Regions from separate parts of the Paenarthrobacter sp. JL.01a genome, predicted to be linked through region 3. Evidence: riboswitches for the same ligand, from Rfam matches in the RefSeq annotation. Region 3 holds a riboswitch; each other region holds the start of a gene.

Region 1 (9,332 bases), 430 kb from region 3:
AGCGTTGGAAGGAATTCCGCGTTATCCGCGTGCACCACCATGTTGCCGCCGTCCGGCGCCCAAACAGTTTCAGCCATTGAAGGTTTTAGGCCTCGGCGTTGCCCGGCTGGGCCGAAGCCGACTCGCCTGAAACAACTTCGCCATTGCGGCGGCGCGTACGGGTACGACGTGCGCGTGCGGGCTTTTCGGCATTGCCCGCGGTCGCAGTGCGGGATTCCGTGGCACCTGCGGCCGGAGCTGCTTCGCCTTCAGAGGTACGACGGCGACGCGTCCGGTTGCGTCCGCCGTCGCCCTTGCTTTCGCCCGAGTCGGTGGACTTGCGGCCGCGGCCGCCGTCGCGCTTGCCGTCACGGCCGCCGTCGCGGCCGGAACCGCCGGAGCGTGAGTTCTTCTTGCCGGTCTCGCCCAGGTCCTCCAGGACCTCGGCCTCGACGCCGGCGAGGACACGCTTGTTACGGGGCAGGCGGCCCTTGGTGCCCTCGGGGATGTCGAGGTCGGTGTAGAGGTGCGGTGATGACGAGTAGGTCTCGACAGGTTCCGGAACGTTAAGTCCAAGAGCCTTGTTGATCAGGGCCCAGCGCGGGACATCATCCCAGTCAACGAAAGTCACGGCAGTGCCCTTGTTGCCTGCACGGCCGGTACGGCCAACACGGTGCAGGTAGATCTTCTCGTCCTCGACGCATTGGTAGTTGATGACGTGGGTGACGTCCTCGACGTCGATACCGCGGGCGGCGACGTCGGTCGCCACCAGAACGTCCACCTTGTTGTTGCGGAAGGCACGCAGGGCCTGTTCGCGGGCGCCCTGTCCCAGGTCACCGTGGATGGCAGCGGCGGCGAAGCCACGGTCCACCAGTTCTTCGGCAACCTTTGCAGCGGTGCGCTTGGTCTTGGTGAAGATTACGGTGCGTCCGCGGCCCTTGGCTTGGAGGATGCGGGCCACAACTTCGGTCTTGTCCATGCTGTGTGCACGGTAGATGAGCTGGCGGATGTCGCGCTTGGTCAGGCCTTCATCGTTCGGGTCGGCGGCCCGGATGTGGGTGGGCTGCGTCATGTAGCGGCGTGCCATGGCGATGACCGGTCCAGGCATGGTGGCCGAGAACAAGAGGGTCTGGCGTACTGCGGGAGTGCCGGCAATCAGGGTCTCGACGTCGGGAAGGAAGCCGAGATCCAGCATTTCGTCGGCCTCATCAAGGATGACCATCTTGACGTTCTTCAAGCTCAGGTGCTTCTGCTTGTAGAGGTCGATCAAGCGGCCGGGGGTGCCAACGACGATTTCGACGCCCTTCTGCAGGGCTTCGATCTGGGGCTCGTAGGCACGGCCGCCGTAAATGGTGGCAATGCGCGCATTGCGCTTCCGGGACGCAGCCTGGAGGTCGTTGGCCACCTGCACGGCAAGTTCACGGGTGGGGACGATGACCAAGGCCTGCGGGGCGCCGGGGACAGCGAGTTTCTCGTAGCCGGCATCGTCCCTGCCGATGACGCGCTGCAACGCGGGAATGCCGAAGCCAAGTGTCTTGCCGGTACCCGTCTTGGCCTGGCCGATGATGTCGTGGCCGCTCAAAGCGACGGGAAGGGTCATCGCCTGGATGGGGAAGGGGTGGGTAATCCCGGCGTCAGCCAGTGATTCGACGATGTCGGCACGGACGTTGTAGTCCGCAAACGACTTCTCTTCGATCTCGTGGGGCGTCTCATCCGAGATGATCGTTTCCTCGGGTTCGATGGTTTCAGTTCCGGTGGAGTCCGTCAGGACTTCATGGATGTGCAATTCACTCACAGGGAGTTTCCTTATTCATTTGGGCATTGGCGCTGCATGCTCAACGGGACGGCATAGCCGTACCGGAGCAGAACGGGCGCGCAAGCAAGTCCAGTGGAAGCCGATCGCGGGCTATCTAAGTACTGGCACTGGTGACCAGTTGGTACATCTCAAGATCGCGTAGGGGCGGGCTTGTTGAGTTCAAAAATTAACTGAATCAACGACCGGGCATCCATTACTACACACCCAGTCTATCCTCTGGGAGCCATAAAGCCCGGATCGTGCGGCAGAGCGCGTCAGTCCAGGAGCTCAAACCTGATCTCCCGGGTGGCAATTTCCGCTTTCACGAGGCGGACCCTGACCTTGGTGCCGGACTCCAGTTCCCCGTCACACCGTGCCGTGACAGCGGGCTCAGCGATCTGCACCACGCCGTAGGGGCCGCCGTTGCCGTTGCCGTTGCTGTTATTGCCGTTCCCGTTCGATGGCTTGGAGCCGGAGATCACCACGGCGTCGAACTCCTGGCCCACATGTCCCGCCACCAGCGCGGCCTCCACCGTGTCCAGTGCCGCACGTTCCAACCGCCCTGCCAATTGATCGGAAGCGCCCATGATCTCGGGCAAGGACGGCAGGGCCTCGCGCGCCCAGCGGGGGATTTCCTTGTTGTTGCACAGTGCTTCGCAGATCACCAGGACAAAGCGGTCGATGAGCCGCCTCAGCGGAGCGGTGGTGTGGGCGTAGGGGGCACCGATGGCTGCCTGGATCACCGTTTCGGGGACTTCGCCATCAAAAGGCGTATAGCCGGCGCCCCGGAACAGCGTCCCGGCGGAGTGCAGGATGGCCAGCTGTTTCGGATCGGAAGCGTCCAGTGTCCGCAGATACTCACCGTAGGAGACCTTGCCGTCCCAGGGCTTGCCCAGGGCTGCAGTTTGCCGCCTGAAGTGCTGCAGTGATCTTTCATCGGGGGCAGGCATGGTCCGCAGGATGCCGATCTTGCCATCGAGCATGAGCTGGGCCGCTGCCATCCCTGTCATGAGGGAGATCTGCGCATTCCAGTCCTCCACCGGCAGTGAGGGCGCTGCGATGATGCGGTACCCGCCGTCGGTCACCTGGACGATTTCCTGCTCGGGCATATTGAGGCTTGCCCCACCGCGAAGCCGCTCCAACTCGACCCTTTTGAGTCCAACTTCCTTGAGGAGCTCAAGTACGGGCGGCGCCGTTCCGTCGTCGATCTGTTGCTGGGCGCCGGCGTAACTGAGTTTGGCGCGGCTGCGGACCGTGGCACGCGCAACGGAAACGTTCACCACTTCCGCCCTTGCATCCAGGTCGAAGTCCCAGACGAAGGCCCCGCAGTCCTGGTTGGCCAGCAGGCTTCCGGCGTTCTCGCTGATGATCTCGGGGTGTAGGGGAATACGCCCGTCTGGAGCGTAAAGAGTTTGGCCCCTATGCCTCGTTTCCGCATCCAAGGCCCCTCCGGGAGCCACGAAGGATGGAACATCGGCGATCGCGTAAAGGACTTTGTACCCTTCGGCGGCACGCTCAATGAACAGGGCCTGGTCGAGGTCGGTGGACGTCGCAGGGTCGATCGTCACGAACGGAATGTCCTTCAGGTCCCGGTCGGGAAGGTGAAGGGATTCGACGGCGTCGCGCGCCTCCTGCACGGCCTCAACTGGGTACTCGCCGGGCAGCTCCAGCTCCGTCCTCAGGGCCGCGAGGGCTGCGGCGAGCTGGTCCGATGAATCGTCGACGTTGGGCGCTATCCGGTGATGTGACACGAAAATCAGCGTAGCCCGAAACAGGCCGATAGTCTTGGACGCCCACCGGCAAAAAGCCCGCAGCCGCCAAGCGGCCGCGGGCGTGTTGCCGGCGGTACCCTGCTGAGCTGCCGCTAAGCGGCGTCGAGGGCTTCGAGCAGCGACTTGGCTGCCGCCGTCGGGTCTTCCGCTTCGGTAATGGCGCGGACGACGACGATGCGGCTGGCTCCGGCGGCAACTACTTCTTCGACGTTGCCGAGGTCGATTCCCCCGATTGCGAACCAGGGCAAATCAACGGCCCCGCCGGTGGTCTCCTCCGCGCGCCTGATCGCCTCTGCGGCATATGTGACCAAGCCGGTTCCCACGGCTTCACGGCCGGGCTTGGTGGGGGTCGCCCACACGGGGCCGACACAGAAGTAATCCAGTCCCGCGTCGCCCGGTGAGGCCGTGATGGCCGCATTGACCTGCTCGGGAGTGTGGGTGGACAAGCCAATGACGGCAGGGGCGGGGAGGAAGGTGCGGGCGATCTCAAGAGGCAGGTCCTTTTGGCCCACATGGAACACCGGAGCCCCGGAAACACTGGCGATATCGGCCCGGTCGTTCACTGCCCACAGCCGCCCATGCCGTTCCGCGACGCTGCGCAGGACGGCCAGCAACTCCAACTCCTCGGCCGCTTCGATCGTCTTGTCGCGGAGCTGGATGATGTCCACGCCGCCCTGGAAGGCTGCATCCACGAAGTCTTCAAAATCGCCTTGTCGTTTGCGCGCGTCAGTGCACAGGTAGAGGCGGGCCGAGGCGAGGGATTCATGCTGGGTCATGGAAACCACAGTAGTTCCTCTAAACTGGGCACGTACCGCGGGAGCCGCGACGACCGTCATTGTGACCGTCCGGCTGAGAGGGCTTAAGAGCCGACCGCTTGACCTGATCCGGCTAGTACCGGCGTAGGGAAGGAATCAGATGGCAGAAGCCATTCACGCAGATGTCGCTGTCATTGGCGGAGGCGTCATCGGCCTGGGCATTGCCCATCAAGTGCGGAAGCTGGGCCGCTCCGTGGTCCTTATCGATCCGGCGCCCGCCAGCGGCGCTACGTTCGCCGCCGCCGGCATGCTGGCACCTGTGAGCGAACTCCATTACCAGGAAGAAGACCTCCTGGAGCTCATGCTCGAGTCTTCCCGATTGTGGCCATCGTTCGTGGGTGGCCTACCTCAGCCAGTGGAGGCCACTGGATACAGCACGACGCCGACCCTCGCCGTGGGTGCCGACGCTGCGGACCGCCGGGCGCTAGCAGACCTTCGCACGGTTCAGCTCGCGGCGGGCCTGGAGGTCGAACCGCTTTCCTTGCGTGAAGCAAGGAACCGCGAACCACTGCTGAGCCCGCAAATTTCCTGTGCCTTCGACATTCCCGCCGATCATCAGGTGGATCCACGGAAGCTGGCCGGGCATCTGCTGGCCGGGCTGGCTGCGCACGCACCAAACGATGGCAGTTGGGTGCAGGGGGCCAGGGACGGGTTCGCCATTGACGCCTCCGCCCGCGGGTTGCTGTGGGACGGAGACCGTGTTTCCGGCGTCGAGCTTGAAAACGGCGGCACCGTCCATGCCGCCGAAACGGTCGTGGCCAATGGACTCGGAGCTACTCACTTGGAGGGCCTTCCTGAGGGGCTCAGCCTTCCGGTCAGGCCGGTCTACGGAGACATCCTCCGGCTGCGCGTCCCCGCCCACTTAAGTCCCTTGGTAACAGCGACGGTCCGGGGCATGGTCCGCGGAGTGCCTGTCTACATTGTTCCGAGGGAAGACGGAACCGTGGTGATCGGCGCTACGCAACGCGAGGACAGTTTGTCTGCGACCTCCAACGCCGTCTCTGCCGGTGGTGTCTACCAACTCCTGCGTGACGCCCAGGTCCTGGTGCCTGCAGTTGCCGAACTGGAACTCCTTGAGGCGACTGCCCGGGCGCGTCCCGGAACTCCGGACAATGCCCCGCTGCTCGGTCGCGTAGGCAACTCCACGGGGGAAGTCGAAGGCCTGGTGATCGCCACGGGATTCTTCCGGCACGGAGTCCTCCTTACTCCTGTCGCCGCCGCGATCGTTGGACAACTGATCTCCGGTTCCAGCGACCCGCGCTGGTCCATCTTCCGCCCTGACCGCTTCAATGCAACGCGGGGTCACTTATGGCCCATGGAAACCCCTTCAGGGGGCCATAAGTGACCCCGCGTTGCTTTCTCCACAGCAAGGAAACAGTATGAACATCAAGCTCAACGGCGCCGTGCACGAAGTGCTCGATGGCGCCTCCGTCAGCAGTGTGGTCACCGCCGTCACCGGCCGTGCCCTGGATCACCGGGGTCAGGCGGCCGACGGCGGGAAGCTGGGTGTCGCCGTCGCCCGCAACTCCGAGGTGGTACCGCGGAGCCAATGGGCGGTCACCGCGCTGGCCGAAGGCGACGAACTCGAACTCGTGACCGCAGTACAGGGAGGCTGAACGATGACGCAGGCAAACACGGAAATCCGCACGGACGCTTTGGTGATTGACGGCGTCGAACTGGGCTCCAGGCTGATCATGGGCACCGGAGGTGCGCCCAGCCTGGACGGGCTCGGAGCCGCACTCCTGGCATCCGGAACCGAGCTCACCACCGTGGCCATGCGGCGCTATTCGACCGCTGAAACGGGTTCGCTGTTCCAGCTGCTGGTGGACAACAACATCCGGGTGCTGCCGAATACGGCCGGCTGTTTCACGGCGAAGGACGCCGTGATGACGGCGGAACTGGCACGCGAGGCGCTGGAGACCGACTGGGTCAAGCTGGAAGTCATCGCGGACGAGCACACGCTGCTCCCTGACGCTGTTGAACTGGTGGACGCCACCGAGCAATTGGTGAACCGCGGCTTCAAGGTGTTCGCCTACACCAATGACGATCCCGTGCTGGCCCTGCGCCTGGAGAACCTGGGTGCCACGGCCGTCATGCCGCTCGGCTCGCCCATTGGAACCGGGCTGGGCATCCTCAATCCGCACAACATTGAACTCATCGTGTCCCGTGCCTCCGTCCCTGTGGTGCTGGACGCCGGTATCGGCACTGCCTCCGACGCCGCCCTCGCCATGGAGCTGGGCTGTGACGCCGTGCTGCTGGCCACGGCCGTGACCCGGGCGCAGAACCCGGTGCAGATGGGGCAGGCCTTCAAACACGCCGTCATCGGCGGCCGGCTTGCCAAGCAGGCAGGCCGGATTCCACGGCGTGAGCACGCCCTGGCGTCCTCAGCGATGGAGGGCCGGGCGGAGTTCCTCTAACCGGGCATTAAACAAGGATGACCATCACCTGGAGGTGATGGTCATCCTTGTTTAATGCCTAGAGCCTGTTTCGCGCCTAGAGACGCAGCGCCCTGGTCAGGGCCTCAGTGTCGTGCTTGTTACGTGTACGTCCGAGATAGACCACCACGGCCGCTGCTGCTGCGGTGCCGAGCACCATCGGCAGGACCCATGGGATCCAAGTTGCGCCCGGCTGGTACCCAAGCCCTGCGCTGATGAAAGCTACCCAGCTCAGGGCACCGACCGCGGCTGAAACACCGGCCGGCAACGCAATTCCATAGCTGCTGTGCCGCTTGTCGTTGGCCCACACAATAAAGCCAGTGGCAACGGTAACCAGGACCACGATGACGAGGGAAAGCATGGGAACTCCTTAGCGGCAGATGGGCGGATCAGTGTCAGAGTGCGCCGAAACCGACCCGGCGGACTTCCTCGGCGCCGATCTCCACATAGCCCAGCACGTTTCCCGGAACGATGATCTGGCGGCCCTTCTCGTCCGTCAGACGCAGTTCCGAGCCCTTGGACACGGCTTCGGCCACGATCTTGGCTACGGCGTCGGCATCCAGGGCGGATTCGAGCACAATTTCACGGCCAACGTTTTGAATGCCGATCTTTACTTCCACAGCAAGGCCTCCAAGCCAATCAAGTATTAAGTCAGTCCTCTATTTGTAGCCTAGGACTCTTTGGGGAATCGACTGATTCCGCGCCAAGCTAAACGATAGATCAGATCACTGGCTACATCGAGGTCAAGGTTTCCGTCCGTTTCCAGCCAGTACCGGGCACTGACCTGGGCCATTCCTGCCAGGCCGCGGCCCAGGAGCTGGGCTTCGAGGGGCGGAAGTTTGGTGTCCTCGGCGATCACGTGCGCAACGGCGTCGGCGAAGGTCTTGTTGAACGTCTCAAGACGGGAGCTGACGTCGGGATCATTGATGAGGTCGGACTCAAACACCAGCCGGTGCGCTTGGTCGTCGTCGGCGATGAAGCGGTAATAGGCGCGCATGACCGCCTTGACGCGTTCCTTGTTGTCCGTTGTTGAGTTCAGGGCACCCAGCATCAGGTCCGTCAAGGTGGCGAGGTGGCTGTCCAGCAGGGCCATGTAGAGTTCCCGCTTTGACGGGAAGTGTTGGTACAGCACGGGTTTGCTGACGTGCGCGGTTTCGGCGATTTCATCCATCGCTGCGCCATGGAATCCATTGGAAACGAACACTTCCAAGGCGGCGTTCAGCAGCTGTGCACGGCGCTCGTCCCTGGGCAGCCTTGGTGAACGGGGTGCAACGGCCCGTTCCTGCTTTGCGGGTGCCTCATCGTTTGCCCGTGTGCCGTCAGCCACAGTCTGCCGCCTTTCCTTTGCAGTTATGACCACTCTACCGGTGGGTAATATGACCCGGCGGCATCGGCAGGCATACATTGGGGTATGGCCTCAATTGTTGCTGCCCATTCCGCCGCGCCCACAGTCCTGCCACCCCTCGTCGAACCGGCCGCCGGGCTCTCGCCGGCCGAGGTGGAGCGGTACTCACGGCATCTCATCATTCCCGAAATCGGAGCCGTGGGCCAACGCAGGCTCAAGAATGCGAAGGTTCTTGTCATCGGCGCCGGCGGCCTGGGCTCGCCCGCGTTGCTGTACCTGGCGGCAGCCGGTGTGGGAACGCTGGGAATCGTGGACGACGACGACGTCGACCTCAGCAACCTGCAGCGCCAGGTCATCCACGGCGTCAAGGATGTGGGCAAGCCCAAGATCGAATCGGCTCGTGATGCCATCGCGGAACTGAACCCGCTGGTGAATGTGGTCCTCCACAACCTCCGGCTGGATTCTTCCAACGCCCTGGAGCTGTTCGCGCAATACGACCTCATCCTGGACGGCGCGGACAACTTCGCCACCCGCTATTTGGTCAACGATGCCGCTGCCATCCTCGGCAAGCCATATGTCTGGGGTTCCATCTTCCGCTTCGACGGCCAGGTCAGCGTGTTCTGGGCCAAGCACGGCCCGAGCTACCGGGATCTCTACCCCGAAGCCCCTCCGGCAGGTTCGGTGCCGTCATGCGGTGAGGGCGGCGTCTTTGGCATGCTGTGCGCAGCGGTGGGTTCGCTCATGGTGACCGAAGCCGTGAAGCTGATTACCGGCGTCGGGCGTTCCCTGCTGGGGCGTGTGGCGCTGTTCGACGCCCTGGGCGGCAGCTGGCGGGAGATCAAGGTTTCCAAGGACCCGGAAGCGGAGCCCATCACGGAACTGACCGATTATGAGGCCTTCTGCGGAGTAACGCCAGCGGCTGAAACGGACCAGGACCACACGGTGACCGCGACGGAGCTGGCCCGGATGCTTGCAGAGCGGGAATCGGGGGAGCGGGACTTCGAGCTGGTGGATGTCCGCGAATCCGGCGAGCACAGCATCGTGAGCATCGACGGTTCCCTCCTGATTCCGCAGGGCCGCATACTGTCCGGCGAAGCCTGGGTTGAGCTGCCTCAGGACAGGGACATCGTGTTCCACTGCAAGGCGGGAACGCGCTCGGCAGCCGTACTGGAGGCGGCGCGGAAGGCCGGC
Region 2 (9,332 bases), 1.3 Mb from region 3:
ATGGCAGCAAGGGAACCAAGGACAAAGCGGTGCGGCAGCTTCGCTTTCTGGGCCAAGGCGTCGGCAAGGTCGGTCGGGTCTGTGCACGACATCAACAGGATCGCCGGGAGGGCGATCGCCAAACCGCGCAGCATGAAACCCAGCCCCAGCTGAAGGGAACCTTCGCTGATGGACCAGAGTCCGACGTCGAGCAGTACAGCGCCGCTGTCAGCGGCCACAATGGGGGTACTCCAGCCGCCGATGACCGCCGCGATGATCAACGGCCACGCGCGAAGCCACAACAGCCGCAGCGTGAGACCCGCCAACGGGAAGAGCGCCAGTTCCGCAACCAGCGCTGTGGATGCCGAAACCCAGTCGATGGACAGCGCCAGGACCAGCGAGATGAGGAAGACCGCCACGAACTTGGCCAAGGGGTTCGCGCGGGTCAGGAGTGCGTGGTTACCGCGCAGGTTCAATGCGTCCCTCATGCGGCGCCCGCTTCCTGATGCGCGGTTTCGCCCTGCGCTACCGGCCCCAGCCGCAGTTCCGTGCCGCCCAGGACCGCACTGAACTCCTGGTCGTGGGTCACCGACACGACGGCCGTCCCGGCATCGAGCAGCTCCGAAAGGAACGACGCCAGCTCAGCCCAGGTATTGGCGTCCTGGCCAAACGTGGGCTCATCCAGGACCAGCACCTTGGGGTGGGCCGCCAGCACGGTAGCTACCGAAAGCCTCCGCTTCTCCCCGCCGGACAAGGTGTAGGGATTCGCGTCCACCAAATGGCCCAGCCTCAACCGCTCCACGAGTTCGTCAACGCGCTCTTCCCCGTGGCCGAGGTGCTTGGGGCCGAACATGAGCTCGTCCAGGACTTTGCCGGTGACGAATTGGTGCTCCGGCTCCTGGAAAACTGTCCCGATTCGCGAGATCAGCTGATCGGCTTTCCACTTGTACGGGTCAATGCCCGCTCCCTCTGAAAGCTCGACGGCGGCACTCACGGTGCCGCCCACCGGCACCAGAAGGCCGGCCAACGTGAGCGCAAAGGTCGATTTGCCGGCACCGTTCGGCCCAGTAATGGTCAACGCCTGGCCTGCCCTGACCTGGGCGGTGATGTCTTTCTGCGCGGGAACGGGCGGTATGGTCCTGAAGCCCTTCCGCTTGGGCTTTTCCCGTGAAACGGCCAGGTCCTGGGCTGCGAGGAGCAGCTGGTTGGGGCCGTCCGCCTGGCTCCGCGCCCGCGTCGAAGGGACGTAACCCGGGACCCACACGCCGGCTGCCATCAGCATCGACCGTGCCTCGGCGAGAACCTGGTCCGGTGGTCCGTCCAGCAGCGTTCCACCACCGGCAGAACCGGGCTGCAGGACCACGATCCGGTCCACCAGGTCCTTCCATACGGACACCCTGTGTTCCACGACCACCAGCGTGGCGCCCGTCTTGTCCAGGCAGCGCCGCACTGCGTCCCGGACCTCCAGGACACCTGCGGGATCGAGGTTGGCCGTGGGTTCGTCAAGCAGGATCAGCCCGGGCCGCATCGCCAAAATGCCCGCCAGCGCAAGCCGCTGCTTCTGGCCTCCGGAAAGTGCCGCCGTCGGGTGGTCCAGCGCCAAACCGCCGCCCGCAGCGGTACGCAAGCCGACGTCGTCGAGCGCTTCATGCACGCGGGACCAAATCTCGTCCCGGGGCACGGCCAGGTTCTCCGCACCGAAGGCGACGTCGTCGCCCACGCGCGAGAGGATCACCTGGGTTTCGGGGTCCTGCTGCATCAGTCCCGCCCGGCCACGGGACTCGCGGGGCGCGACGCCGTCGATCAGCAGCGAGCCGGTCTCGTCCGAGTCGTCTTCCTCATCACCCAGCACCCCGGCCAGGGCGTGCAGGAGCGTGGACTTGCCGGCCCCCGAAGGACCCAGCAGCAGGACCCGCTCCCCCGGTTCAATCCGGAGGTCCAGGCCCTGGATGGCGGGGGTGGAACGGCCGGCATGCCGCCATCCCCACCCCGCGGCGGAAATGGCGGCAGGCATCATCGAACCGCTGTGTGTGGCGGGCATCAGCTGAAGACTGGCTCCGAAGCGGCCTTGCGCGAGGCGAAGGAGCTCAGGACGCCCGTCTTGGCCAAACCGCGGGTGGCCACCCAGGAAAGGGCCCCTGCGATGATGGCGCCGGAAAGCGTGCAGAATGCGATGTAGGTGAGCTTGTCGATGGCCTCATAGGCGATGTTCCAGCCCCACGGGAGGAAGGAGTCGTTGAGGCCGCAGAAGAGACCCGCGCCTGCGCCTGCGAGGAGCGAGGTGGGCAGGTTGAACTTCTTGTAGCGGAACGCAGCGAAGATGAGTTCGGCTCCCAAGCCCTGCAGGATGCCGGAGATGAGCACCGTGGTGCCGTACTGCGAACCCATGATGAGTTCGCCGGTGGCGGCCACAGCCTCGCAGAACAGGGCTGCGCCGGGCTTGCGGATGATGAGCATGCCCAGGACCGCGGGGATCATCCAGCCGCCGGCGATCAGGCCGGTCAGCGGTGGGTAGGCCGCGTTCATGGGGATGGATACCAGTGCGGCGCCCTGGGACCAGGCCCAGAAGATCACGCCGCCGGCGATGGCGATAAGGGCTGCCACCACGATATCTACAACACGCCAGTTATAACTGGTCTTCTTCACGTTTACCGTGGTCATTTTTCTGCCTCCTGAGGTTACAGGAGGGGAAAGTGCTCCCCGGCTTCCGGCCGGCGTGCGCCGTCCGGACCCGGACACTCTGAGAAGCTCGACTCCCTTGCGCCGGTACTAACCGGATCAGGTTCGAGGGTCTGCGGCTGTCCGCACTCTCAGCGCCCTCGCGTCTCCTGCGTGGTGCAGGATTCGACGGCGGCGCTCCCCTGTCGTTATCAAATCTGCCCTGATGGGCTGGTTCAGTTTACACCTTGGCGTGCTTGGGAGGCCGGGCCAGGCGGGGTAGGCAGGTCATATTCCGCCCTTGCCGTTGCGAGGCCCGCTCTGCGCCCCATTCCTCGCTCGTAGCACGCAGAGCAGGCCCAGCAACGCACCTGCAAGAATGACTTCATGACGGATGTTCCCGGTTCCAGCCTTCCCGACACCACGCCAGTGTCCGAGCCACGCCTCGCAGCCAGCGTGATCCTGCTCCGCGATGCCCCCTCCGGGCTTGAGGCGTTCGTCCAGCACCGGGTGAACACCATGGATTTCGCAGCGGGGATGGTGGTGTTCCCGGGCGGCCGGGTGGATGCCGCGGATCAAGCCGGATGGGATTACCCGGCGGAACTTCTCCACAGCCACGCTGCCGCTTGGGGGCAGAGTTCGATTTCCTCGGATCCAGCCCAGGCACAGAAGGCCGCGGGAGCTGTCCTGGCGGCAGCCATCCGCGAAGTCCAGGAAGAGGCGGGTCTTGCCATCGAGGCCGCAGCCCTGCGCCCGTGGGCCAACTGGATCACCCCCGTCGACATGCCCAAGCGTTTTGATACCTACTTCTACATCGCCAAGCCAGCACCGGAGGCACAGCCCCGGCACCAAACCACGGAGGCTTGGCAATCATTGTGGATGCCTGTCAGCGGGATCCTGGCTGCCGAAGCCGAAGGCAGGCTCAAGTTGATGCCGCCCACGTATTACCTGCTCAAGGAAATCACGGCCTTCGACTCCGTGGACGCCGTTTGGTCGGCCGAACACCCGGTGGTGCCTGTGCTGGCCCCGGTGGGATCCTTGACTGCGTTTCTCAAGGAACGGGAGAACCGCAGGTAGCCTGCCGTACAGCTAGGCTGGGGGCATGAACCTCTTTTTCAAGCTGTTGGGCGCCGGGATCAGCCTCGGCGCAGGCTTTGTCGGTACCAAACTCGTCAACAAAGGCTGGGAAAAGGCCACGGGAAGCAAGCCACCCACAGGCAACGACGACATGGAGACGAGCCTCCGCTCGGCCCTGACCTTCGCCCTTATTTCCGCCTTCGTGAGCACGGTCATCCAGGTCCTTGCCAGCCGGGGCACGCAACAGGCCATCGCCCGCTTCGCCAAGAGCGCCGACATCGTCTAAGCCCGCCTACAGAAGCAACGCGGGGTCACTTATGGCCCTTAAACCCCCTTGGGATGGGCCATAAGTGACCCCGCGTTGCTTTAAGGTTCCAGGGGCTCCCGGCCGGCGGCAGCCCTCTGGACCACGGCTTCGAGTTCGTCCTTGGTGAGCTTCTCGCGGTGTCCGTGCTTGGTCCGGTAGGCGGAGCGGCCCACCATGTGTGCCGAGACCGGTGCCGTGAGCAGCTGGAAGATCCACGCCACCACCAGGATCGGCCACACCCACCACGTGCGCATTTGCAGGCCGATGGCTGAGAGCATCAGGAACAGGCCAAGCACCTGCGGTTTGGTGGCTGCGTGCATGCGGCTCATCAGGTCCGGAAACCGCAGCAAGCCGATCGCCGCGCCAAGGGACATCAACGTGCCGACAATCAGGAACACCACGGTGACGGCATCGATGACGAGGTCCACTCCGGAGGCATCAGGATTCATTGCTCTGTTCCCTCCTCTCGGCCACAAAGCGGGCAACCGTCACCGAACCGATGAATCCGATGATCGCAAGGGCCACCAGCAACATCAGGTTGTTGAGGTGCCGGTTAACTGCCATGTCCACGGCAAGGGCTGCGCCCACGATGGCCAGCAGGACGTCGGAGGCAAGGACGCGGTCCAGCAAGGACGGGCCGATCGCGATGCGGATGATCGCGCCCGCAGCTGCGAGGCTGAGGATCACCGCCGTCGCCACCAAGACAAATTCCTTCACAGCGCTGCCCCTTCCAGGCCGGCACGAGGTTCCGCTTTGAGTGCCTCGACCTCTTCCCGCGTGCCCATGATGCGGATCAGCCCGGCCTCAATGTTCTGTGTTTCCTGGCGTATCTTGGCGATGTCCGCTTCCCCGTAAATGTTCATTGCGTGCAGGTACAGGGTGGACGTGGAACGGTCCACCTCCACCACAAGGGACCCGGGGATCAACGATATGACATGGCCCGTGGCAGTCACCATGAGATCCGAATGGCTCCGCAGGGGAACAGCGACGACGGCGCTGCGGACCTTGGGGCCCTTGACCACCGCCAGGTACAGGACCAGGAAGCTCGCTGCCACCACTTTCACAAGGAAGACCACGGCGAACGGAATGGCACGCAGGATGTTGAACCTGCCGCTGAGTTCAACAGGCGGAAGGTAGAAGAACTTGGCGACAAGTACGGCGATGAGGGCGCCGAAGAGCAGGTTTCCGGGACTGAAGTCGCGCCACAACGCACCCCAGACGATGACCAACCAGATGAGCAGCGGCAGCTCTGTGCGGAACGAGGTAGGTTTGCGGCTCATTTCGCACCACCGTTCTGAGGCAGGGGCGGTACCTCGACGGCGTCGCCCAGCACCGAATGGATGTAGGCCGAGCGATCCAGCATGATTTCCGCTGAACCGTCCGCAATCTGGAAGAGAGGGCCGGCGAAGACCGTCAATGCCACACCGAACACCACCAGCGCCGCCGTGGAACCCACCATGGTCCGCGGCAGGACTCCCACGTTACCGGGGGTCAGCAGCACTGGGTCCGGGTACTCGGCATCTTCGGGTTTGCGCCAGAAGGCCCTGTTCCAGACCCTTGCGATGGCCAGCAGTGTCAGCAGGCTTGTGACCACGCCGCCCACCACCAGCACGATCGCCAAGGGGGTTCCGAGCTCCACGCCCGCCTGCAGGAGGCCGAGCTTTCCAAGGAAGCCGGAGAACGGTGGAATACCTGCCAGGTTCATCGCCGGTACGAAGAACAGCAACGCCAGCAAGGGCGAGAGCTTGGACAGGCCACCCAGCCGGTCTATGGAGGAGCTGCCACCACGACGTTCGATCAGGCCCGTCACCAGGAACAGGCTGGTCTGTACGGTGATGTGGTGGGCCACGTAGAACACAGCCGCCCCCAGGCCGGACACGGAGCTGATGGCCAGCCCGAACACCATGTATCCGATATGGCTGACCAGGGTGAAGGACAGGAGACGTTTGATGTCACTCTGGGCCAGGGCACCCAATATGCCAACCACCATCGTCAGCAGCGCCACCACCATCAAGGGGACGTTGAGGGTGTCTCCAGGGAACAGCAGGGTCTCAGTCCGGACCATTGCGTAGACGCCCACTTTGGTCAGCAGGCCGGCGAACACGGCGGTAACGGGCGCCGGTGCCGTGGGGTAGGAGTCAGGAAGCCAGAACGACAAGGGGAAGACAGCCGCTTTGATGCCGAACGCCACCAACAGCATCACGTGCAAAAGGTTCTGCGTGCCCGGGTCCAGTTCAGCCAGCTTGACCGCCAGGTCCGCCATGGTGATGGTTCCGGTAGCCCCGTAAATCATGGCAATGGCAATCAGGAACAGGACGGACGACACCACTGAGACCACCACGTACGTGACGCCGGCCCGGATGCGCGGACCGGTGCCGCCCAGGGTCATGAGCACGTAGCTCGCGGTCAGCAGGATCTCGAAGCCGACGTAAAGGTTGAAGAGGTCACCGGTGAGGAAGGCATTGGACACGCCCGCCACCAGGATGAGGTACGTGGGGTGGAAGATCGAAACGGGCGCTTCCTGGTCGCCGTCGGCCATGCCCTGGCCCGTCGCGTAGATCAAAACCGCCAGGCTCACCACGGACGAAACCACCAGCATGAGTGAGGAGAACTGGTCCACGACCAGCACCACGCCCCATGGCGGCAGCCAGCCACCCAGGGTGACGGAGGTGGTACCGCCGCTCCAGACGGAGAACAGCAGCAGGCATTCCAACAGCAAGGTGCTGCTGAGGATGCCGATGCTGACTGCCCGCTGGGCGGTCTGGTGCCTGATCAGCAGGAACGCCAGCGCGGCGCCCAGGATGGGAAGAAGGACAGCCAGCGGTGACAGGTTTGCGAGATTCACGCGCTGCCTCCTTCCTGCGTCGTGGACGTGCTGGGGGTTTCTGTGGCTTCCGGGTGGAATCGGTCGGAGGTACTGGACGGGGTGACCGCGAACTCCGAGGTTTCCAATGGCACGATCGCGTCGTCCTCGGCGTCGAAGCTGGGGGTCTTTGCGACGCGGACGTCTTCGAGGTCGTCCTGGATCTCATCCTGGCGGGCAAGGACCCAGGTGCGGTAGATGATGCCGAGCATGAAAGCTGTCACCGCGAAGGAGATGACGATTGACGTCAGGATCAGCGCCTGCGGCAGGGGGTCATTGTAGGAATGCGGATCGGTTTCCTTGGCGAAGAAGGGAGCCAGCCCGGCGTACCCACCTGTGCTCAGAATAAGGATGTTCGTGGCGTTGGCCAGCAACATCAGCCCCAGCAGCACGCGTGTGAGGCTGCGTTCGAGGATGAGGTAGATGCCGCACGCGTACAGGACGCCCATGACGATCAGCAGGGTCAGGTTGATGCTCATGCGGTGCCCTTCCCGGAGGCGGCAGAGTCAGCAGCGGCTTCCGCCACTCCGGCAGGTTCAGCTTGCGCGTCCCGTTCGGCCTGTTCGGCGTCCTCTTCGGATACAAGCGGTGCGCTTTGACCTTCAAAATGCTCATCGATTTCCGCACCGAGACTGCGGAGGACGTCCAGCGCCAGCCCCACCACCACGATGTAGACGCCGATATCGAAAATAGTGGACGTGACGAATTTGACGTCTCCGAAGACAGGCAGCCAGAACTCGATTATGGCGCTCTGGAACACCTGTCCGCCAAGGAACAACGGAACGAAACCGGACGCTGCCGCCGTCGCAAGTCCTGTTCCCAGCAGTGTTCCGGCGCTGACCGTCGCGGCCTCGCTCAACTCAAACCGCCCGCCGGCAAGGTACCGGATGGTCAGGGCGAGTCCGGCCGTCAGGCCGCCCGCGAAGCCTCCACCGGGCAGGTTGTGGCCCGCAAGGAGGAGATAGATGGAGAAGACGATCAATGAGTGGAAGATGAGCCGGGTGACGACTTCGAAAATGATCGAACGCCGCTCCGGTGCCAAGGTGCGGCCAGCCACCAGCCAGGCGTCACGGGTGACTGCCGTGAACTTCCGGGCGACGGCCAGCGTCGCGCTCGTCCGGGAGTCAGGCTCGACGCCGGTGCGGCGGCCCACGCTGCCTTCCGGCACAGCTTCGGAGGTTTTGATGCGGTCGCCGCGGCTTCGAACGAAGATCAGGCTCGCCACGCCAGTGGCGGCGATGGCCAGCACGGAAATCTCGCCAAAAGTATCCCAGGCGCGGATATCCACCAGGGTCACGTTAACCACGTTCAGGCCTCCGCCGCCTTCGTAGGCGAGACGGGGGAAGTCGAGCGACACCGGGGTGGCCACACGTGCGCCCATGGCGTAGATCGCCACGAAGATCATGGTGATGCCGAACGCGGCGCCGATAATGACGCGGATGACCCTGAGCCGGCCGCCGGTCCTGTCCCGAAGCTCGGCGGGCAGGCTGCGCATGGCCAGGACAAAGGCCACCAGCACAATGGTTTCCACCAGCATCTGCGTCAGGGCCAGGTCCGGCGCACCCTGGAGCGCGAACATGAGGGCGATGCCGTACCCGGTGACAGACACCATCAGCACGGCAAGGAACCGCCTGTTGGCCCGGACGGCAGCCAGCGCTCCCACCACGATCCCCACGCCCAGCACCATCTGCAGCGGCGAGTTCGGATCGATGAAGTAGATCCCGTCGGGCAGCGGCTTGTTGGCCATGATCAGTGCGGCCAGGGGAACGGCGAAGGCGACAGTGAGGATCACAGCCAGGTAGAAGTACAGCGAACCCCTCTGGGTGCGGCCGGTGACCCAGACGGCCACATCGTCCAAGGCACCAATGGTGTTTTGGTACGCACGGTCCCCGTCGACCCAATCGGGAACCACGCCCTGGACCCGGGCAACGACGTTGCGGCCGAAGAACATCGCCGCTCCCAGCACGAACGTGACCGCCGTCAGGCCCAGAGCGGGCGTCAGGCCGTGCCACAGAGCCAAGTGTCCGGCGTCGACGGCGTCCGGTCCGGTGGCGAACAGCGCAGCGTAAGGCTGGATCCAGGTGTCCACCGGCGTGGGCCAGATTCCGTACACGATGCTGAGCAGGCTGAGGATCGCAGGGGCAGCAAGGAACGAGGGCTTGATGGGTTTGAACGGGGTAGGCTCCACGCCCGGCTTGACGGCGAACGCTCCCCACATGAAGCGGGCACTGTACGCGAAGGTCAGGATGGAGCCAATGACCAGGCCCATCAGGATCCAGATCCCCAGCGCGGCTTCGTCGCCTGTTCCGTAGTGGACGAAGGCCTCAAAGACCGACTCCTTGGCAACAAATCCCGCAAGGGGCGGCACACCGGCCATTGAAGCGGCAGCGATCGCCGCAACCACGCCCAGCGCCCGCGACGACCGGAAGACGCCCGAGAGCTTACGGA
Region 3 (9,332 bases):
TCGATGATGGCGAGGTCGGACAAAGGATCGCGGTCCGATTCCAGCGTGCCGCAATCAAGGACGTGGACAAGAGCCGCGCAACGCTCGACGTGGCGCAGGAAGTTGTGGCCAAGGCCCTTGCCTTCGCTGGCACCTTCGATGAGGCCCGGGACATCGGCGATGGTAAAGCGGACATCGCCCGCTTCCACCACGCCGAGGTTGGGAATCAGGGTGGTGAAGGGGTAGTCCGCAATCTTCGGGCGCGCGGCGGACATGGCGGCAATCAGGCTCGACTTGCCGGCGGACGGGAAACCGACGAGTGCGATGTCGGCAATGGACTTCAGTTCCAGGACGATGTCGCTGGATTCGCCTTCGATGCCGAGCAGCGCGAAACCAGGGGCCCGGCGCTTCTGCGATGACAGGGCCGCGTTGCCGAGGCCGCCCTGGCCACCAGCGGCTGCAACATACTCGGTGCCTTCACCGACGAGGTCGGCCAGGACCTCGCCGTCCTTGGTCTTGACCACAGTGCCGTCAGGCACGGGAAGAATGAGGGTTTCGCCGTTCTTGCCACCGCGCCAGTCGCCCATGCCTGGGCCACCGTTGGTGGCGTGGCGGTGGGGTGCGTGGTGGTAGTCCAGCAACGTGGTTGTCTGCGCGGAGACGCGGAGGATGACGTCGCCGCCATTGCCGCCGTTGCCTCCGTCGGGACCACCGAGCGGCTTGAACTTCTCGCGCTTCACGGAGACACAGCCGTGGCCGCCGGTTCCGCCGGATACATGCAGTACTACCCGGTCTACAAAGCTCGCCACGTGGATCTCCTCAGTTGCTGTTTCCAGCGTTGTTGCTGTTGCCAGCGCTGTTGCAAAACCAGTGCGCCCGGGGCGCCCTAGTCGATTGTAATGCGGTTAAAAGAACGGTGGAGCGGGCCGTTTGGCCCGCTCCACCGGTTCAGAACTTGTTGTTACTCTGCAGCTGCAGCAGCAACGATGTTCACTACGCGACGGCCGCGGCGAGTACCAAACTCAACCGCACCGGCCTGCAGGGCGAACAGGGTGTCGTCGCCACCGCGGCCAACGCCTGCACCGGGGTGGAAGTGGGTTCCACGCTGGCGGACGATGATCTCGCCGGCGGAAACTACCTGACCACCGAAGCGCTTGACGCCCAGGTACTGTGCGTTGGAGTCACGACCGTTGCGAGTGGAACTCGCGCCTTTTTTGTGTGCCATCTGAAATGCCTGCCTCTAAATTTCTGGGAAACTGAAAATCTGAACAGCGGTAACGAAAGTTACGCGATGCTGGTGATCTTGATCTTGGTCAGTTCCTGACGGTGACCCTGACGCTTCTTGTAGCCGGTCTTGTTCTTGAACTTCTGGATGACGATCTTCGGACCACGGAGGTCTTCGAGGATTTCAGCCGTGACCTTGACGTTGGCCAGTTCCGCAGCAGCGGAGGTGACCTTGTCGCCGTCAACCAGGAGCAAGGCGGGCAGCTCAAGCGTGCTGCCGGCTCCACCGGGGACGCGGTTCAGCGTTACGTAGTCTCCAACGGAAACTTTTTCTTGGCGGCCGCCTGCGCGGACAATCGCGTACACCACTTGGGTACTCACTTCTCTCGACGTTTATAACTAAATTTGCGTGCGGAACCCGGAGCCGAAAAATCAGGCTGGGTTCGCGCTGTGCCTCAACGCCGTGGACTCCTGTTCGAAGCCCGCGAGTCATCCCATGGACAATTCCACGGGGCATAACCCAAGTGTTGGCGTAAGCACCGAAGATCAAGATTACGCTAGTTTGACCCTCAGCTGCAAATGAGGCCGGATCCGGAGGCTGCCACGTGACTTGCGTCACGAGTCGTAACGGACTCTCCCGGCACCGTGCCCATACAGCCTACAGGTCCGGCAACGCTTCACGCGATCCGGCGCGCGGAGCAAACCGGCCTTGCTACCCGATTGCCGCATGGCCCAGGGCGTAAAGCCGGGGAGCATCGAAGAACGCGGTCTCGTAGCGGCAGGACTGCCGGAAGGCCTCGAGCATGTCCAGCCGCTCACGATCAGAGGCTGCGACGGCCGCTGCGTCGGTAAAGGTGATGGCCTCGCGGGTAGCGGCGGCAAAGGCCTCGTCGGCATACGCCCTCAGCCACTCCGCGTAAGGATGGGCGGCTGACGCGCCAGCCTCCACAAAAGCGGCGTGGAGCTTTTGCCCCACCTCCGCGTACAACCAGTAGCAAGGGAGGATCGCGGCCAGGACCACTGCGTAGCTGCCCGACGTCGAAGCGGCCAGCAGGTGGTCCACATAGGCTTTGGTCACCGGCCCGGTCACGTCCGACGCCTCACGGGTGCTCAGCCAGTTCCTGTGCAGTTCGGATTCAACTTCCAGGCACTGCTGGGAGCCCTTGGCCCAGAAAAGCTGTTCCTCTTCAGTCGGCGCCAAGGCACCTGCCCGGGCCAGCACGCGGGAATAGCCATTCAAATAGATGGCGTCCTGTGCCAGGTAGTAGCTGAACGCCGTCTCAGGCAACTGCCCGGACTGCAGTTCCTGGATGAAGTTCAGCTCATGGATTCTTTCAAGTTCAGGGACGGCCTCTTTCCACAACGTGGCAGCGAACCCGCCGGTGTGGAGCTTGCGCTGGTGGTGGAAGTGGTCCACGGGCCCGTTGCCTTCGCCCACCTCCAACCCAGCTGACCCCCTCAGCGCTTGGAGCAGCCACGGTTTCACCTCTCGCAGCGAAGCTTCCCAGTCACCCGTACGTACCTGGACCGTAGCCAGCGCCGAAGACAACGAGCACCCAGTGCCATGGCTGTTCTTTGTGTCAATCCGGGGACCGGCTACCTCCACGATGTCCTGTTCCAACAAGCCACCGGTGTTGATCAACGCGTCCGGACACTCCGATCCCGCCAAGTGCCCGCCCTTGACCAGCACGGTGTTGCCGCACTCTGCGGCCAGTCGCTTGCCTTGTTCCAGGGCCGACGCCCAATCGGGCGCCTCAGGCTCGCCCAACAGGATGGCAAGCTCCGGCAGGTTGGGCGTGATGAGGTCCGCCAACGGAAGAAGGGAACGAAGAGCGTCCCCTGCCGACTCCGTCAGGAGGCGGTCACCGCTGGTGGCTACCATCACCGGGTCAAGGACGACGACGGCGGGACGCACTTCCCCGAGCCACCTGCGGACTTCATCGATCACCTCTGCGTCCCCCAGCATCCCGATCTTGACGGCATCGATGGCGATGTCGCTGCTGATCGCGGTCAACTGTTGCCGCAGGAACTCCACCGGAGGTACGTGCACCGCACTGACACCCTGGGTGTTCTGTGCAGTCAGGGCAGTGATGGCAGCCATTCCGTAGCCGCCGTGCGCGGCGATGCTCTTCAGGTCTGCCTGGATTCCGGCTCCTCCGGAGGGATCGGAACCTGCGATGCTCAGTACCCGCGGGGTCTGCCTGCGGTCAGTCACCAACGGGTACACAGAGGAATACGACAACTCAGCCATGAGGACATCCCTTCGCCGGTGCTAACCGGACAGGTTCAACGGGTCTGGATCTCAGCCCGGCCCAACGCCTGGCACCCCGTGTCAGTCCCCCAGCCTAACGCACCGGTAATGGCAAGGGCCCCGCAATGCCCGCTCTTGGCGGATATTACAGGGCCCTTGGAACCGCTGGGTCGATCAGAGCTCGGAAGCCGGCACGCCGACACCAAGGATGATGGGTCCCTCTGAAGCCGGCTTTCTGACCGGTTCTGCCGGCGCCTTGGACTCGTGGGCTGAACCCTGGGCAGCCGAAGCAGCTTCCTCGTGGTGCTCAACACTGGTCTCGTTGGCTGCACCTTGTGCCCTGCTGGCACTGCGGTTCCGGCGGCCCCGGCGGCCACGCGAAGCCGAAGGAGCTTCCTCTGACGCGGGAACCCGGGCTGCGGCGGCCGGAGCCGCTGCACTTTCCTGGGTGCCCTCTTCCTCGGCCGCCGGAGCGGCCCCGAGGTGCGAGAACGCCTCAGCCAAACGGTCCAAGCTCATGGCGGGCTCGGAGCTCTGCGGCTCGTCGTGGTGTTCGACGAACGGCAACGCAACCTCTTCGCCGCCGAAACGCAGCACCGGGGTGGAGCGTGCTTCACGGACGGCAGCCTCGTGGGCCTCTGCGGCCTGGTCCGCCGGAGCGTCCACTGCCACAGCGCCAACGGGTCCCGCACCGGCGTCGTGCTGTCCGGCAGCCCGGGCCAGCTCTTCGGCCTTGTGGATTTCGTCATCGTGAAGGTGGGCAGCATGCGCGGCCGCCGCGATGGTTGCCAAGGCTGCCCTTGTCGCTTCAGCTTTCGCCTGGCGCGCAGGATCCTGCGGTTCCGGGTGTGCAACCGGTGCGGCCGGGGCGGCGGGTACCGTGTGGGCCTGGGCGGGTGCCTCGACAGCGCCCTGCGCTCCGCCCTTGCCGCGGCGGCGCTTGCGTTCGGTGCGGGCGGCAGGCTGCTGGGCCTCGGTGTTGGGACGGTGTTGCTCGGCGGCCACAACGTTGGCGCGGCGGTGCTCCACGGGCTCGTCGTGCGTCACGACACCCCGGCCTGCGCAGTGCTCGCATTGCTCTCCGAAAACTTCAAGGAGTCCGGTACCCATGCGCTTGCGTGTCATCTGTACCAAACCGAGCGAGGTCACTTCGGCAACCTGGTGCTTGGTACGGTCGCGGCCCAGGCATTCAACCAGGCGGCGCAGCACAAGGTCGCGGTTGGATTCCAGGACCATGTCGATGAAGTCGATGACAATGATGCCGCCGATGTCACGCAGGCGAAGTTGACGGACTACTTCCTCGGCAGCTTCAAGGTTGTTCTTGGTGACTGTCTCTTCCAGGTTGCCGCCGCTGCCGGTGAATTTACCGGTGTTGACGTCCACCACGGTCATGGCCTCGGTGCGGTCGATGACCAGCGAACCACCGGAGGGCAGGAAGACCTTGCGTTCGAGTGCCTTGTGGATCTGCTCGTCGATGCGCCAAGCGGAGAAGATGTCCTGGTCCTTGGTCCACTTTTCGAGCCGGCCCACCAGGTCGGGAGCAACGTAGGTGACGTAGGCCTCGATGGTGTCCCAGGCGTCGTCACCGGAGACGATCAGCTTGGAGAAGTCCTCGTTGAAGACGTCGCGGACCACCTTGATGGTAAGGTCCGGTTCGCCGTAGAGCAGCTCCGGCGCCAGCACCTTGGTGGAGGAAGCCTGCCCTTCGATACCTTCCCACTGCGCGCGGAGCCGGTTGATGTCGTGGGTCAGTTCTTCTTCCGAGGCACCTTCAGCGGCGGTGCGGACAATGACGCCGGCGTTTTCCGGCAGTCGGTCCTTGAGGATGCGCTTGAGGCGGTTGCGTTCGACGTCGGGCAGCTTGCGGGAGATGCCGGTCATGGACCCACCGGGCACGTACACCAAGTAGCGGCCCGGGAGGGAAATCTGGCTTGTGAGGCGGGCACCCTTGTGGCCCACGGGATCCTTGGTGACCTGGACCAGGACGGAGTCGCCGGACTTCAGCGCGTTCTCGATCCGGCGCGGCTGGCCTTCGAGGTTGACCGCGTCCCAGTTCACTTCGCCGGCGTAGAGGACCGCGTTGCGGCCGCGACCGATGTCCACGAAGGCAGCTTCCATGGACGGAAGAACGTTCTGGACCTTGCCCAGGTACACGTTGCCGATCAGGGAGTCCTGCTGCGTCTTGGACACAAAGTGCTCAGCCAGCACGCCGTCCTCAAGGACACCGATCTGGATTCTGTCGTCGCGCTGGCGGACGATCATCTGCCGGTCCACCGACTCGCGGCGCGCCAGGAACTCCGCTTCCGTGATCACCTGGCGGCGGCGTCCGGTCTCGCGGGACTCGCGGCGACGCTGCTTCTTCGCCTCAAGCCGCGTGGAGCCCTTGACGCTGGCTACCCGGTTGGAGGGGGCAGTTTCCGTGATGGGGCGCGGTGCGCGGACACGGGTGACCGTGTTGGGCGGGTCGTCGTCCGAGCCGCCGGTCAGTTCAAGGTCCTGATCCCCGCGGCGGCGCCGACGACGACGACGCGACGTGACGCCCTCTTCGAGGGCTTCAGCTGCCGGAGCCTCTTCGTCCCCGGAGTCGCTGCTGTCTTCGCTGTCATTCTCGCGCTCGGTCCCGCGGCGGCCACGGCGGCCACGGCTCCGGCGGCGACGACGGTTGCCACCTTCGTCCAGTTCGCCTTCAGCGCCGGTTTCGGCGTCGTCTTCAGCCTCGTCGTCCTTCTCTTCCGCTGTCGCGGCACGCGGAACGGTGGTGAGGTCAGGGGCCTGGAAAATCATGGAGGTGATGGAAACGGGCTCCATGAACAGTGACGTCGCAGCAGGGGCGGCTTCTTCAGCGGGCGTGGCGTCCTCGACAGCTTCTTCCTCAGCGACAGGCGACTCCGGCTGGGAGCCGGCATCCGGCGTCGTGGTTTCCGCGGCAGGTTCTTCGACCACTTCCGCCGCAACCGGGGCCTCTTCCGCTTCTACCTTCGGCTTGGCAGCACGACGACGGCGGACCGGCTTTTCGGGGGCAGCTTCCACGATTGCATCGGGCTGGCTTTCGGCAGTGGCTTCCTGCTCGACGGCGGAGTCGTCACCGAGTCCGGGCAGCGGCTCGGCCGGTTCAACCTTTTTGCGGGCGCGGGTCCGGCGTACCGGCTTCTCAGTCGCTTCAGCTGCCTCTTCCGCAGCGGGAGCCTCAGCTACGGGCGTCCCTGCTTCTTCGACTGCCTTCGGCGCAGCCTTGCGCCGGGTCCTGGTGGTTTTCTTGGGCGCTTCCGCGGTTTCCGCGGGGGCTGCCTCATCATTAACGGCTACAACCTGGTCATTATCCATATATGGCAACACTCCTGCCCCAGCGACGCCGCCACATCCGGCGCCCAGTGGGGCACATATTGTCAAAACCCGCAGGCGTTGACAGAAGTCGATAGTATGCCTTCCGGTTCGCACCATCCTTGGGGTGCGGCAGTCCTGGAAGACCGGCGGCTCAGCTCTGAAACCCGTTGTTCTGCTGCCACAACCAGGTGCCGTCCATTGTCATGGCGGGCGTACCGAGGATCGACGTGATCCTTGCATGCCCAGCTCATGCTGGCGGTCTTGGGAACAAGTCACCGGACCGGAATCCGAATGTGGGTCGGCTTCCAGCCGTTTTCATTCTCTCACACCCGTACGACTTTGCCCGATAGGGCGCTGTGTCGCACCGGGCGGCCAAAGCTGGTCGAGGAAAAGCTGGGCGCTACGCCCAGCCTCCGGCGTTACAATCCTCCCAAGAGCACTTCCCGGGCCGCCGGGCACACTGTCGAAAAGGATCAGATCCGCGATGCCGAGCACCGCCAGGGAGAACCTGGCCAAGAAAGCCTCCACCGCCGAGGAGCAACCGTCCACCCACCAGGAAACGTTGCCGAGGACCGTACGCGACAAGCCTTTCGCCTGGCTCCTGCTGGTGACCGGGGTCATCGGATGGCTGGCGTCCGGCGCCTTGGTCCTGGAGAAACTCCAGGTGCTCCAGGACCCCAACCACATCACTGCGTGCGATGTGAACCCGTGGGTTTCCTGCGGAACCGTGATGAAGACGTGGCAGAGTTCGCTCTTCGGGTTCCCCAATATGTTTATCGGCATTGTTGCCTTCGCGGTCATCATCACCACCGCCGTGGGCTTGCTCTCCGGGGCCCGCTTTTCACGCGGCTACTGGCTGGGGCTCCAGGCGGGCGTGACACTGGGCTTCGCCTTCGTTGTCTGGCTGTGGTCGCAAGCCCTGTACGTCATCAACGTGCTCTGCCCGTTCTGCATGGTGGTATGGGCTGTCATGATTCCCATGTTCGTCTGGGTGACCATCCGCAACATCACCCACGGAGTCATTAAGGCACCGCCCGCACTGGCCAAGTTGCTCGGTGACTCCGGGTGGATCATCGTGGCGCTGCTGTACGTCGCAGTCATCGCCACCATCTTCTTTGCTTTCCTCCACGTCTTCGCGGGAACCTCGGGCTACTAAAACCACGCCGCCAAAGGAAAGGTCCCGTGTTCAAACGAACACGGGACCTTTCGGCTATCTATGGCTGGATCAGTTGAACCAGATCTTGATCTCGCGCTCTGCCGAATCAACGGAGTCGGAGCCGTGGACCAGGTTCTGCTGGACTGCCAGGCCCCAGTCGCGGCCGAAGTCACCGCGGATGGTTCCGGGGGCCGCCGTCGTCGGGTCTGTCGTCCCGGCGAGGGAGCGGAAGCCTTCAATGACGCGGTGGCCTTCGAAAACCGCAGCGATGACCGGGCCGCTCAGCATGAATTCAACCAGCGGCTCGTAGAAGGGCTTGCCCACGTGTTCCTCGTAGTGCTGCTCCAGCAGCTCGCGGGTGGCGTTGACCTTCTTCAATTCGGCCAGGGTGTAGCCCTTGGCTTCGATGCGGGCCAGGATGCTGCCGCCCAGGTTGCGGGCGACGCCGTCGGGCTTGACCAGGACAAGGGTCCGTTCAATGCTCACAGTTGCTCCAATGTGATGTATTAGGTGGTTTCCCAGCCAGTTTACGGGGTTTGAGGGCCGGCTTCGTCACTGTGCGCCGCGTCCCATTCGGCCTGCTCGCGGTCGCGCTGGGCCACCTCGCGGTCAATCCTCATGCCGGCGCGGATCCCGTACCACCAGCAGATCGCGAACAGGACACCCACGATGAACATCATGGGCTCTGCCAGGCCGGTCAGAATGAGCACGATCTGCAGCACCCACCCCAGGCCGACGCCCCACGGCTTGGACAACACAGCGCAGGCAAGAACCAGCACCACGCTCAACGCAATGCCCACACCCAGGATGATGCCGGGATCGACCTCGCCGCGCTTGAGCCCGAACACGGCCAGCGTGCCGAAGAACGCAACGAAGGCTTCGAGCAGCAGCACCGTGGATGCGAACATCACTTTGGTGGAGCGGCGCTTTTTCGGCATGCCGGGGCGCCATTCCCGCTGTGCCTTGGTCATTTTCGCCATGCTAGGCACCCGCCTTTCCCAGCAGGATCCGGGCCTCCGCTACCACCGTGATGGAACCGGTCACCAAAACTCCGCCTGCGAGGTCGTCGTTCGATTCGGAACGTTCAACGGCCCACTCAATGGCGTCATCGAGCTTCTCGGCGATGTGCACGTTTTCCTCACCGAAACCGAGGTCGACGGCGAGCTCCGCCAGTTCGGCGGCAGGAACGGCCCGTGGCGAGGTGGACTGGGTGAAACAGAACTCCTCGGCGAGATCCCCCAGTGAATCCTTGAGTGTTTTCAGGATTTCCTCGGCGTCCTTTTCACGCAGGACGCCTACCACCACCACCAGTTTGCTGAAGCTGAAAGCCTCCTGGATGGCCTCAGCCGAAACCCTGATGCCGTCGGGGTTGTGGGCTGCGTCGACCACAATGGTCGG

What was found. Region 3 has a riboswitch for thiamine pyrophosphate ahead of thiD (bifunctional hydroxymethylpyrimidine kinase/phosphomethylpyrimidine kinase). Riboswitches for the same ligand answer to the same signal wherever they lie in the genome.
Region 1: it holds a riboswitch for thiamine pyrophosphate, as region 3 does, so the genes downstream of both, thiO (glycine oxidase ThiO) here and thiD (bifunctional hydroxymethylpyrimidine kinase/phosphomethylpyrimidine kinase) in region 3, are expected to answer to the same signal.
Region 2: it holds a riboswitch for thiamine pyrophosphate, as region 3 does, so the genes downstream of both, N5P29_RS18440 (ECF transporter S component) here and thiD (bifunctional hydroxymethylpyrimidine kinase/phosphomethylpyrimidine kinase) in region 3, are expected to answer to the same signal.

Annotation. Positions count from the first base shown of each region.
Region 1 covers NZ_CP104877.1:2,987,970-2,997,301, reverse strand. Annotated here, with positions in the region: gene N5P29_RS14030 (DNA-methyltransferase) at 1-77, opposite strand, end outside; gene N5P29_RS14025 (DEAD/DEAH box helicase) at 86-1,774, opposite strand; gene N5P29_RS14020 (RNB domain-containing ribonuclease) at 2,050-3,525, opposite strand; gene thiE (thiamine phosphate synthase) at 3,639-4,322, opposite strand; TPP riboswitch at 4,350-4,470, shown strand; gene thiO (glycine oxidase ThiO) at 4,462-5,706, shown strand; gene thiS (sulfur carrier protein ThiS) at 5,741-5,977, shown strand; gene N5P29_RS14000 (thiazole synthase) at 5,981-6,778, shown strand; gene N5P29_RS13995 (hypothetical protein) at 6,855-7,157, opposite strand; gene N5P29_RS13990 (DUF3107 domain-containing protein) at 7,192-7,416, opposite strand; gene N5P29_RS13985 (TetR/AcrR family transcriptional regulator) at 7,467-8,201, opposite strand; gene moeB (molybdopterin-synthase adenylyltransferase MoeB) at 8,208-9,332, shown strand, end outside.
Region 2 covers NZ_CP104877.1:3,886,092-3,895,423, forward strand. Annotated here, with positions in the region: gene N5P29_RS18430 (energy-coupling factor transporter transmembrane component T family protein) at 1-467, opposite strand, end outside; gene N5P29_RS18435 (ABC transporter ATP-binding protein) at 464-2,020, opposite strand; gene N5P29_RS18440 (ECF transporter S component) at 2,020-2,640, opposite strand; TPP riboswitch at 2,717-2,852, opposite strand; gene N5P29_RS18445 (NUDIX hydrolase) at 3,025-3,714, shown strand; gene N5P29_RS18450 (DUF4235 domain-containing protein) at 3,740-4,000, shown strand; gene mnhG (monovalent cation/H(+) antiporter subunit G) at 4,081-4,470, opposite strand; gene N5P29_RS18460 (MrpF/PhaF family protein) at 4,460-4,738, opposite strand; gene N5P29_RS18465 (Na+/H+ antiporter subunit E) at 4,735-5,301, opposite strand; gene N5P29_RS18470 (Na+/H+ antiporter subunit D) at 5,298-6,866, opposite strand; gene N5P29_RS18475 (Na(+)/H(+) antiporter subunit C) at 6,863-7,363, opposite strand; gene N5P29_RS18480 (Na+/H+ antiporter subunit A) at 7,360-9,332, opposite strand, start outside.
Region 3 covers NZ_CP104877.1:2,557,546-2,566,877, forward strand. Annotated here, with positions in the region: gene obgE (GTPase ObgE) at 1-788, opposite strand, end outside; gene rpmA (50S ribosomal protein L27) at 941-1,204, opposite strand; gene rplU (50S ribosomal protein L21) at 1,264-1,572, opposite strand; gene thiD (bifunctional hydroxymethylpyrimidine kinase/phosphomethylpyrimidine kinase) at 1,916-3,454, opposite strand; TPP riboswitch at 3,445-3,543, opposite strand; gene N5P29_RS12055 (Rne/Rng family ribonuclease) at 3,629-6,778, opposite strand; gene N5P29_RS12060 (vitamin K epoxide reductase family protein) at 7,263-7,934, shown strand; gene ndk (nucleoside-diphosphate kinase) at 8,004-8,420, opposite strand; gene N5P29_RS12070 (DUF4233 domain-containing protein) at 8,462-8,914, opposite strand; gene N5P29_RS12075 (bifunctional folylpolyglutamate synthase/dihydrofolate synthase) at 8,916-9,332, opposite strand, start outside.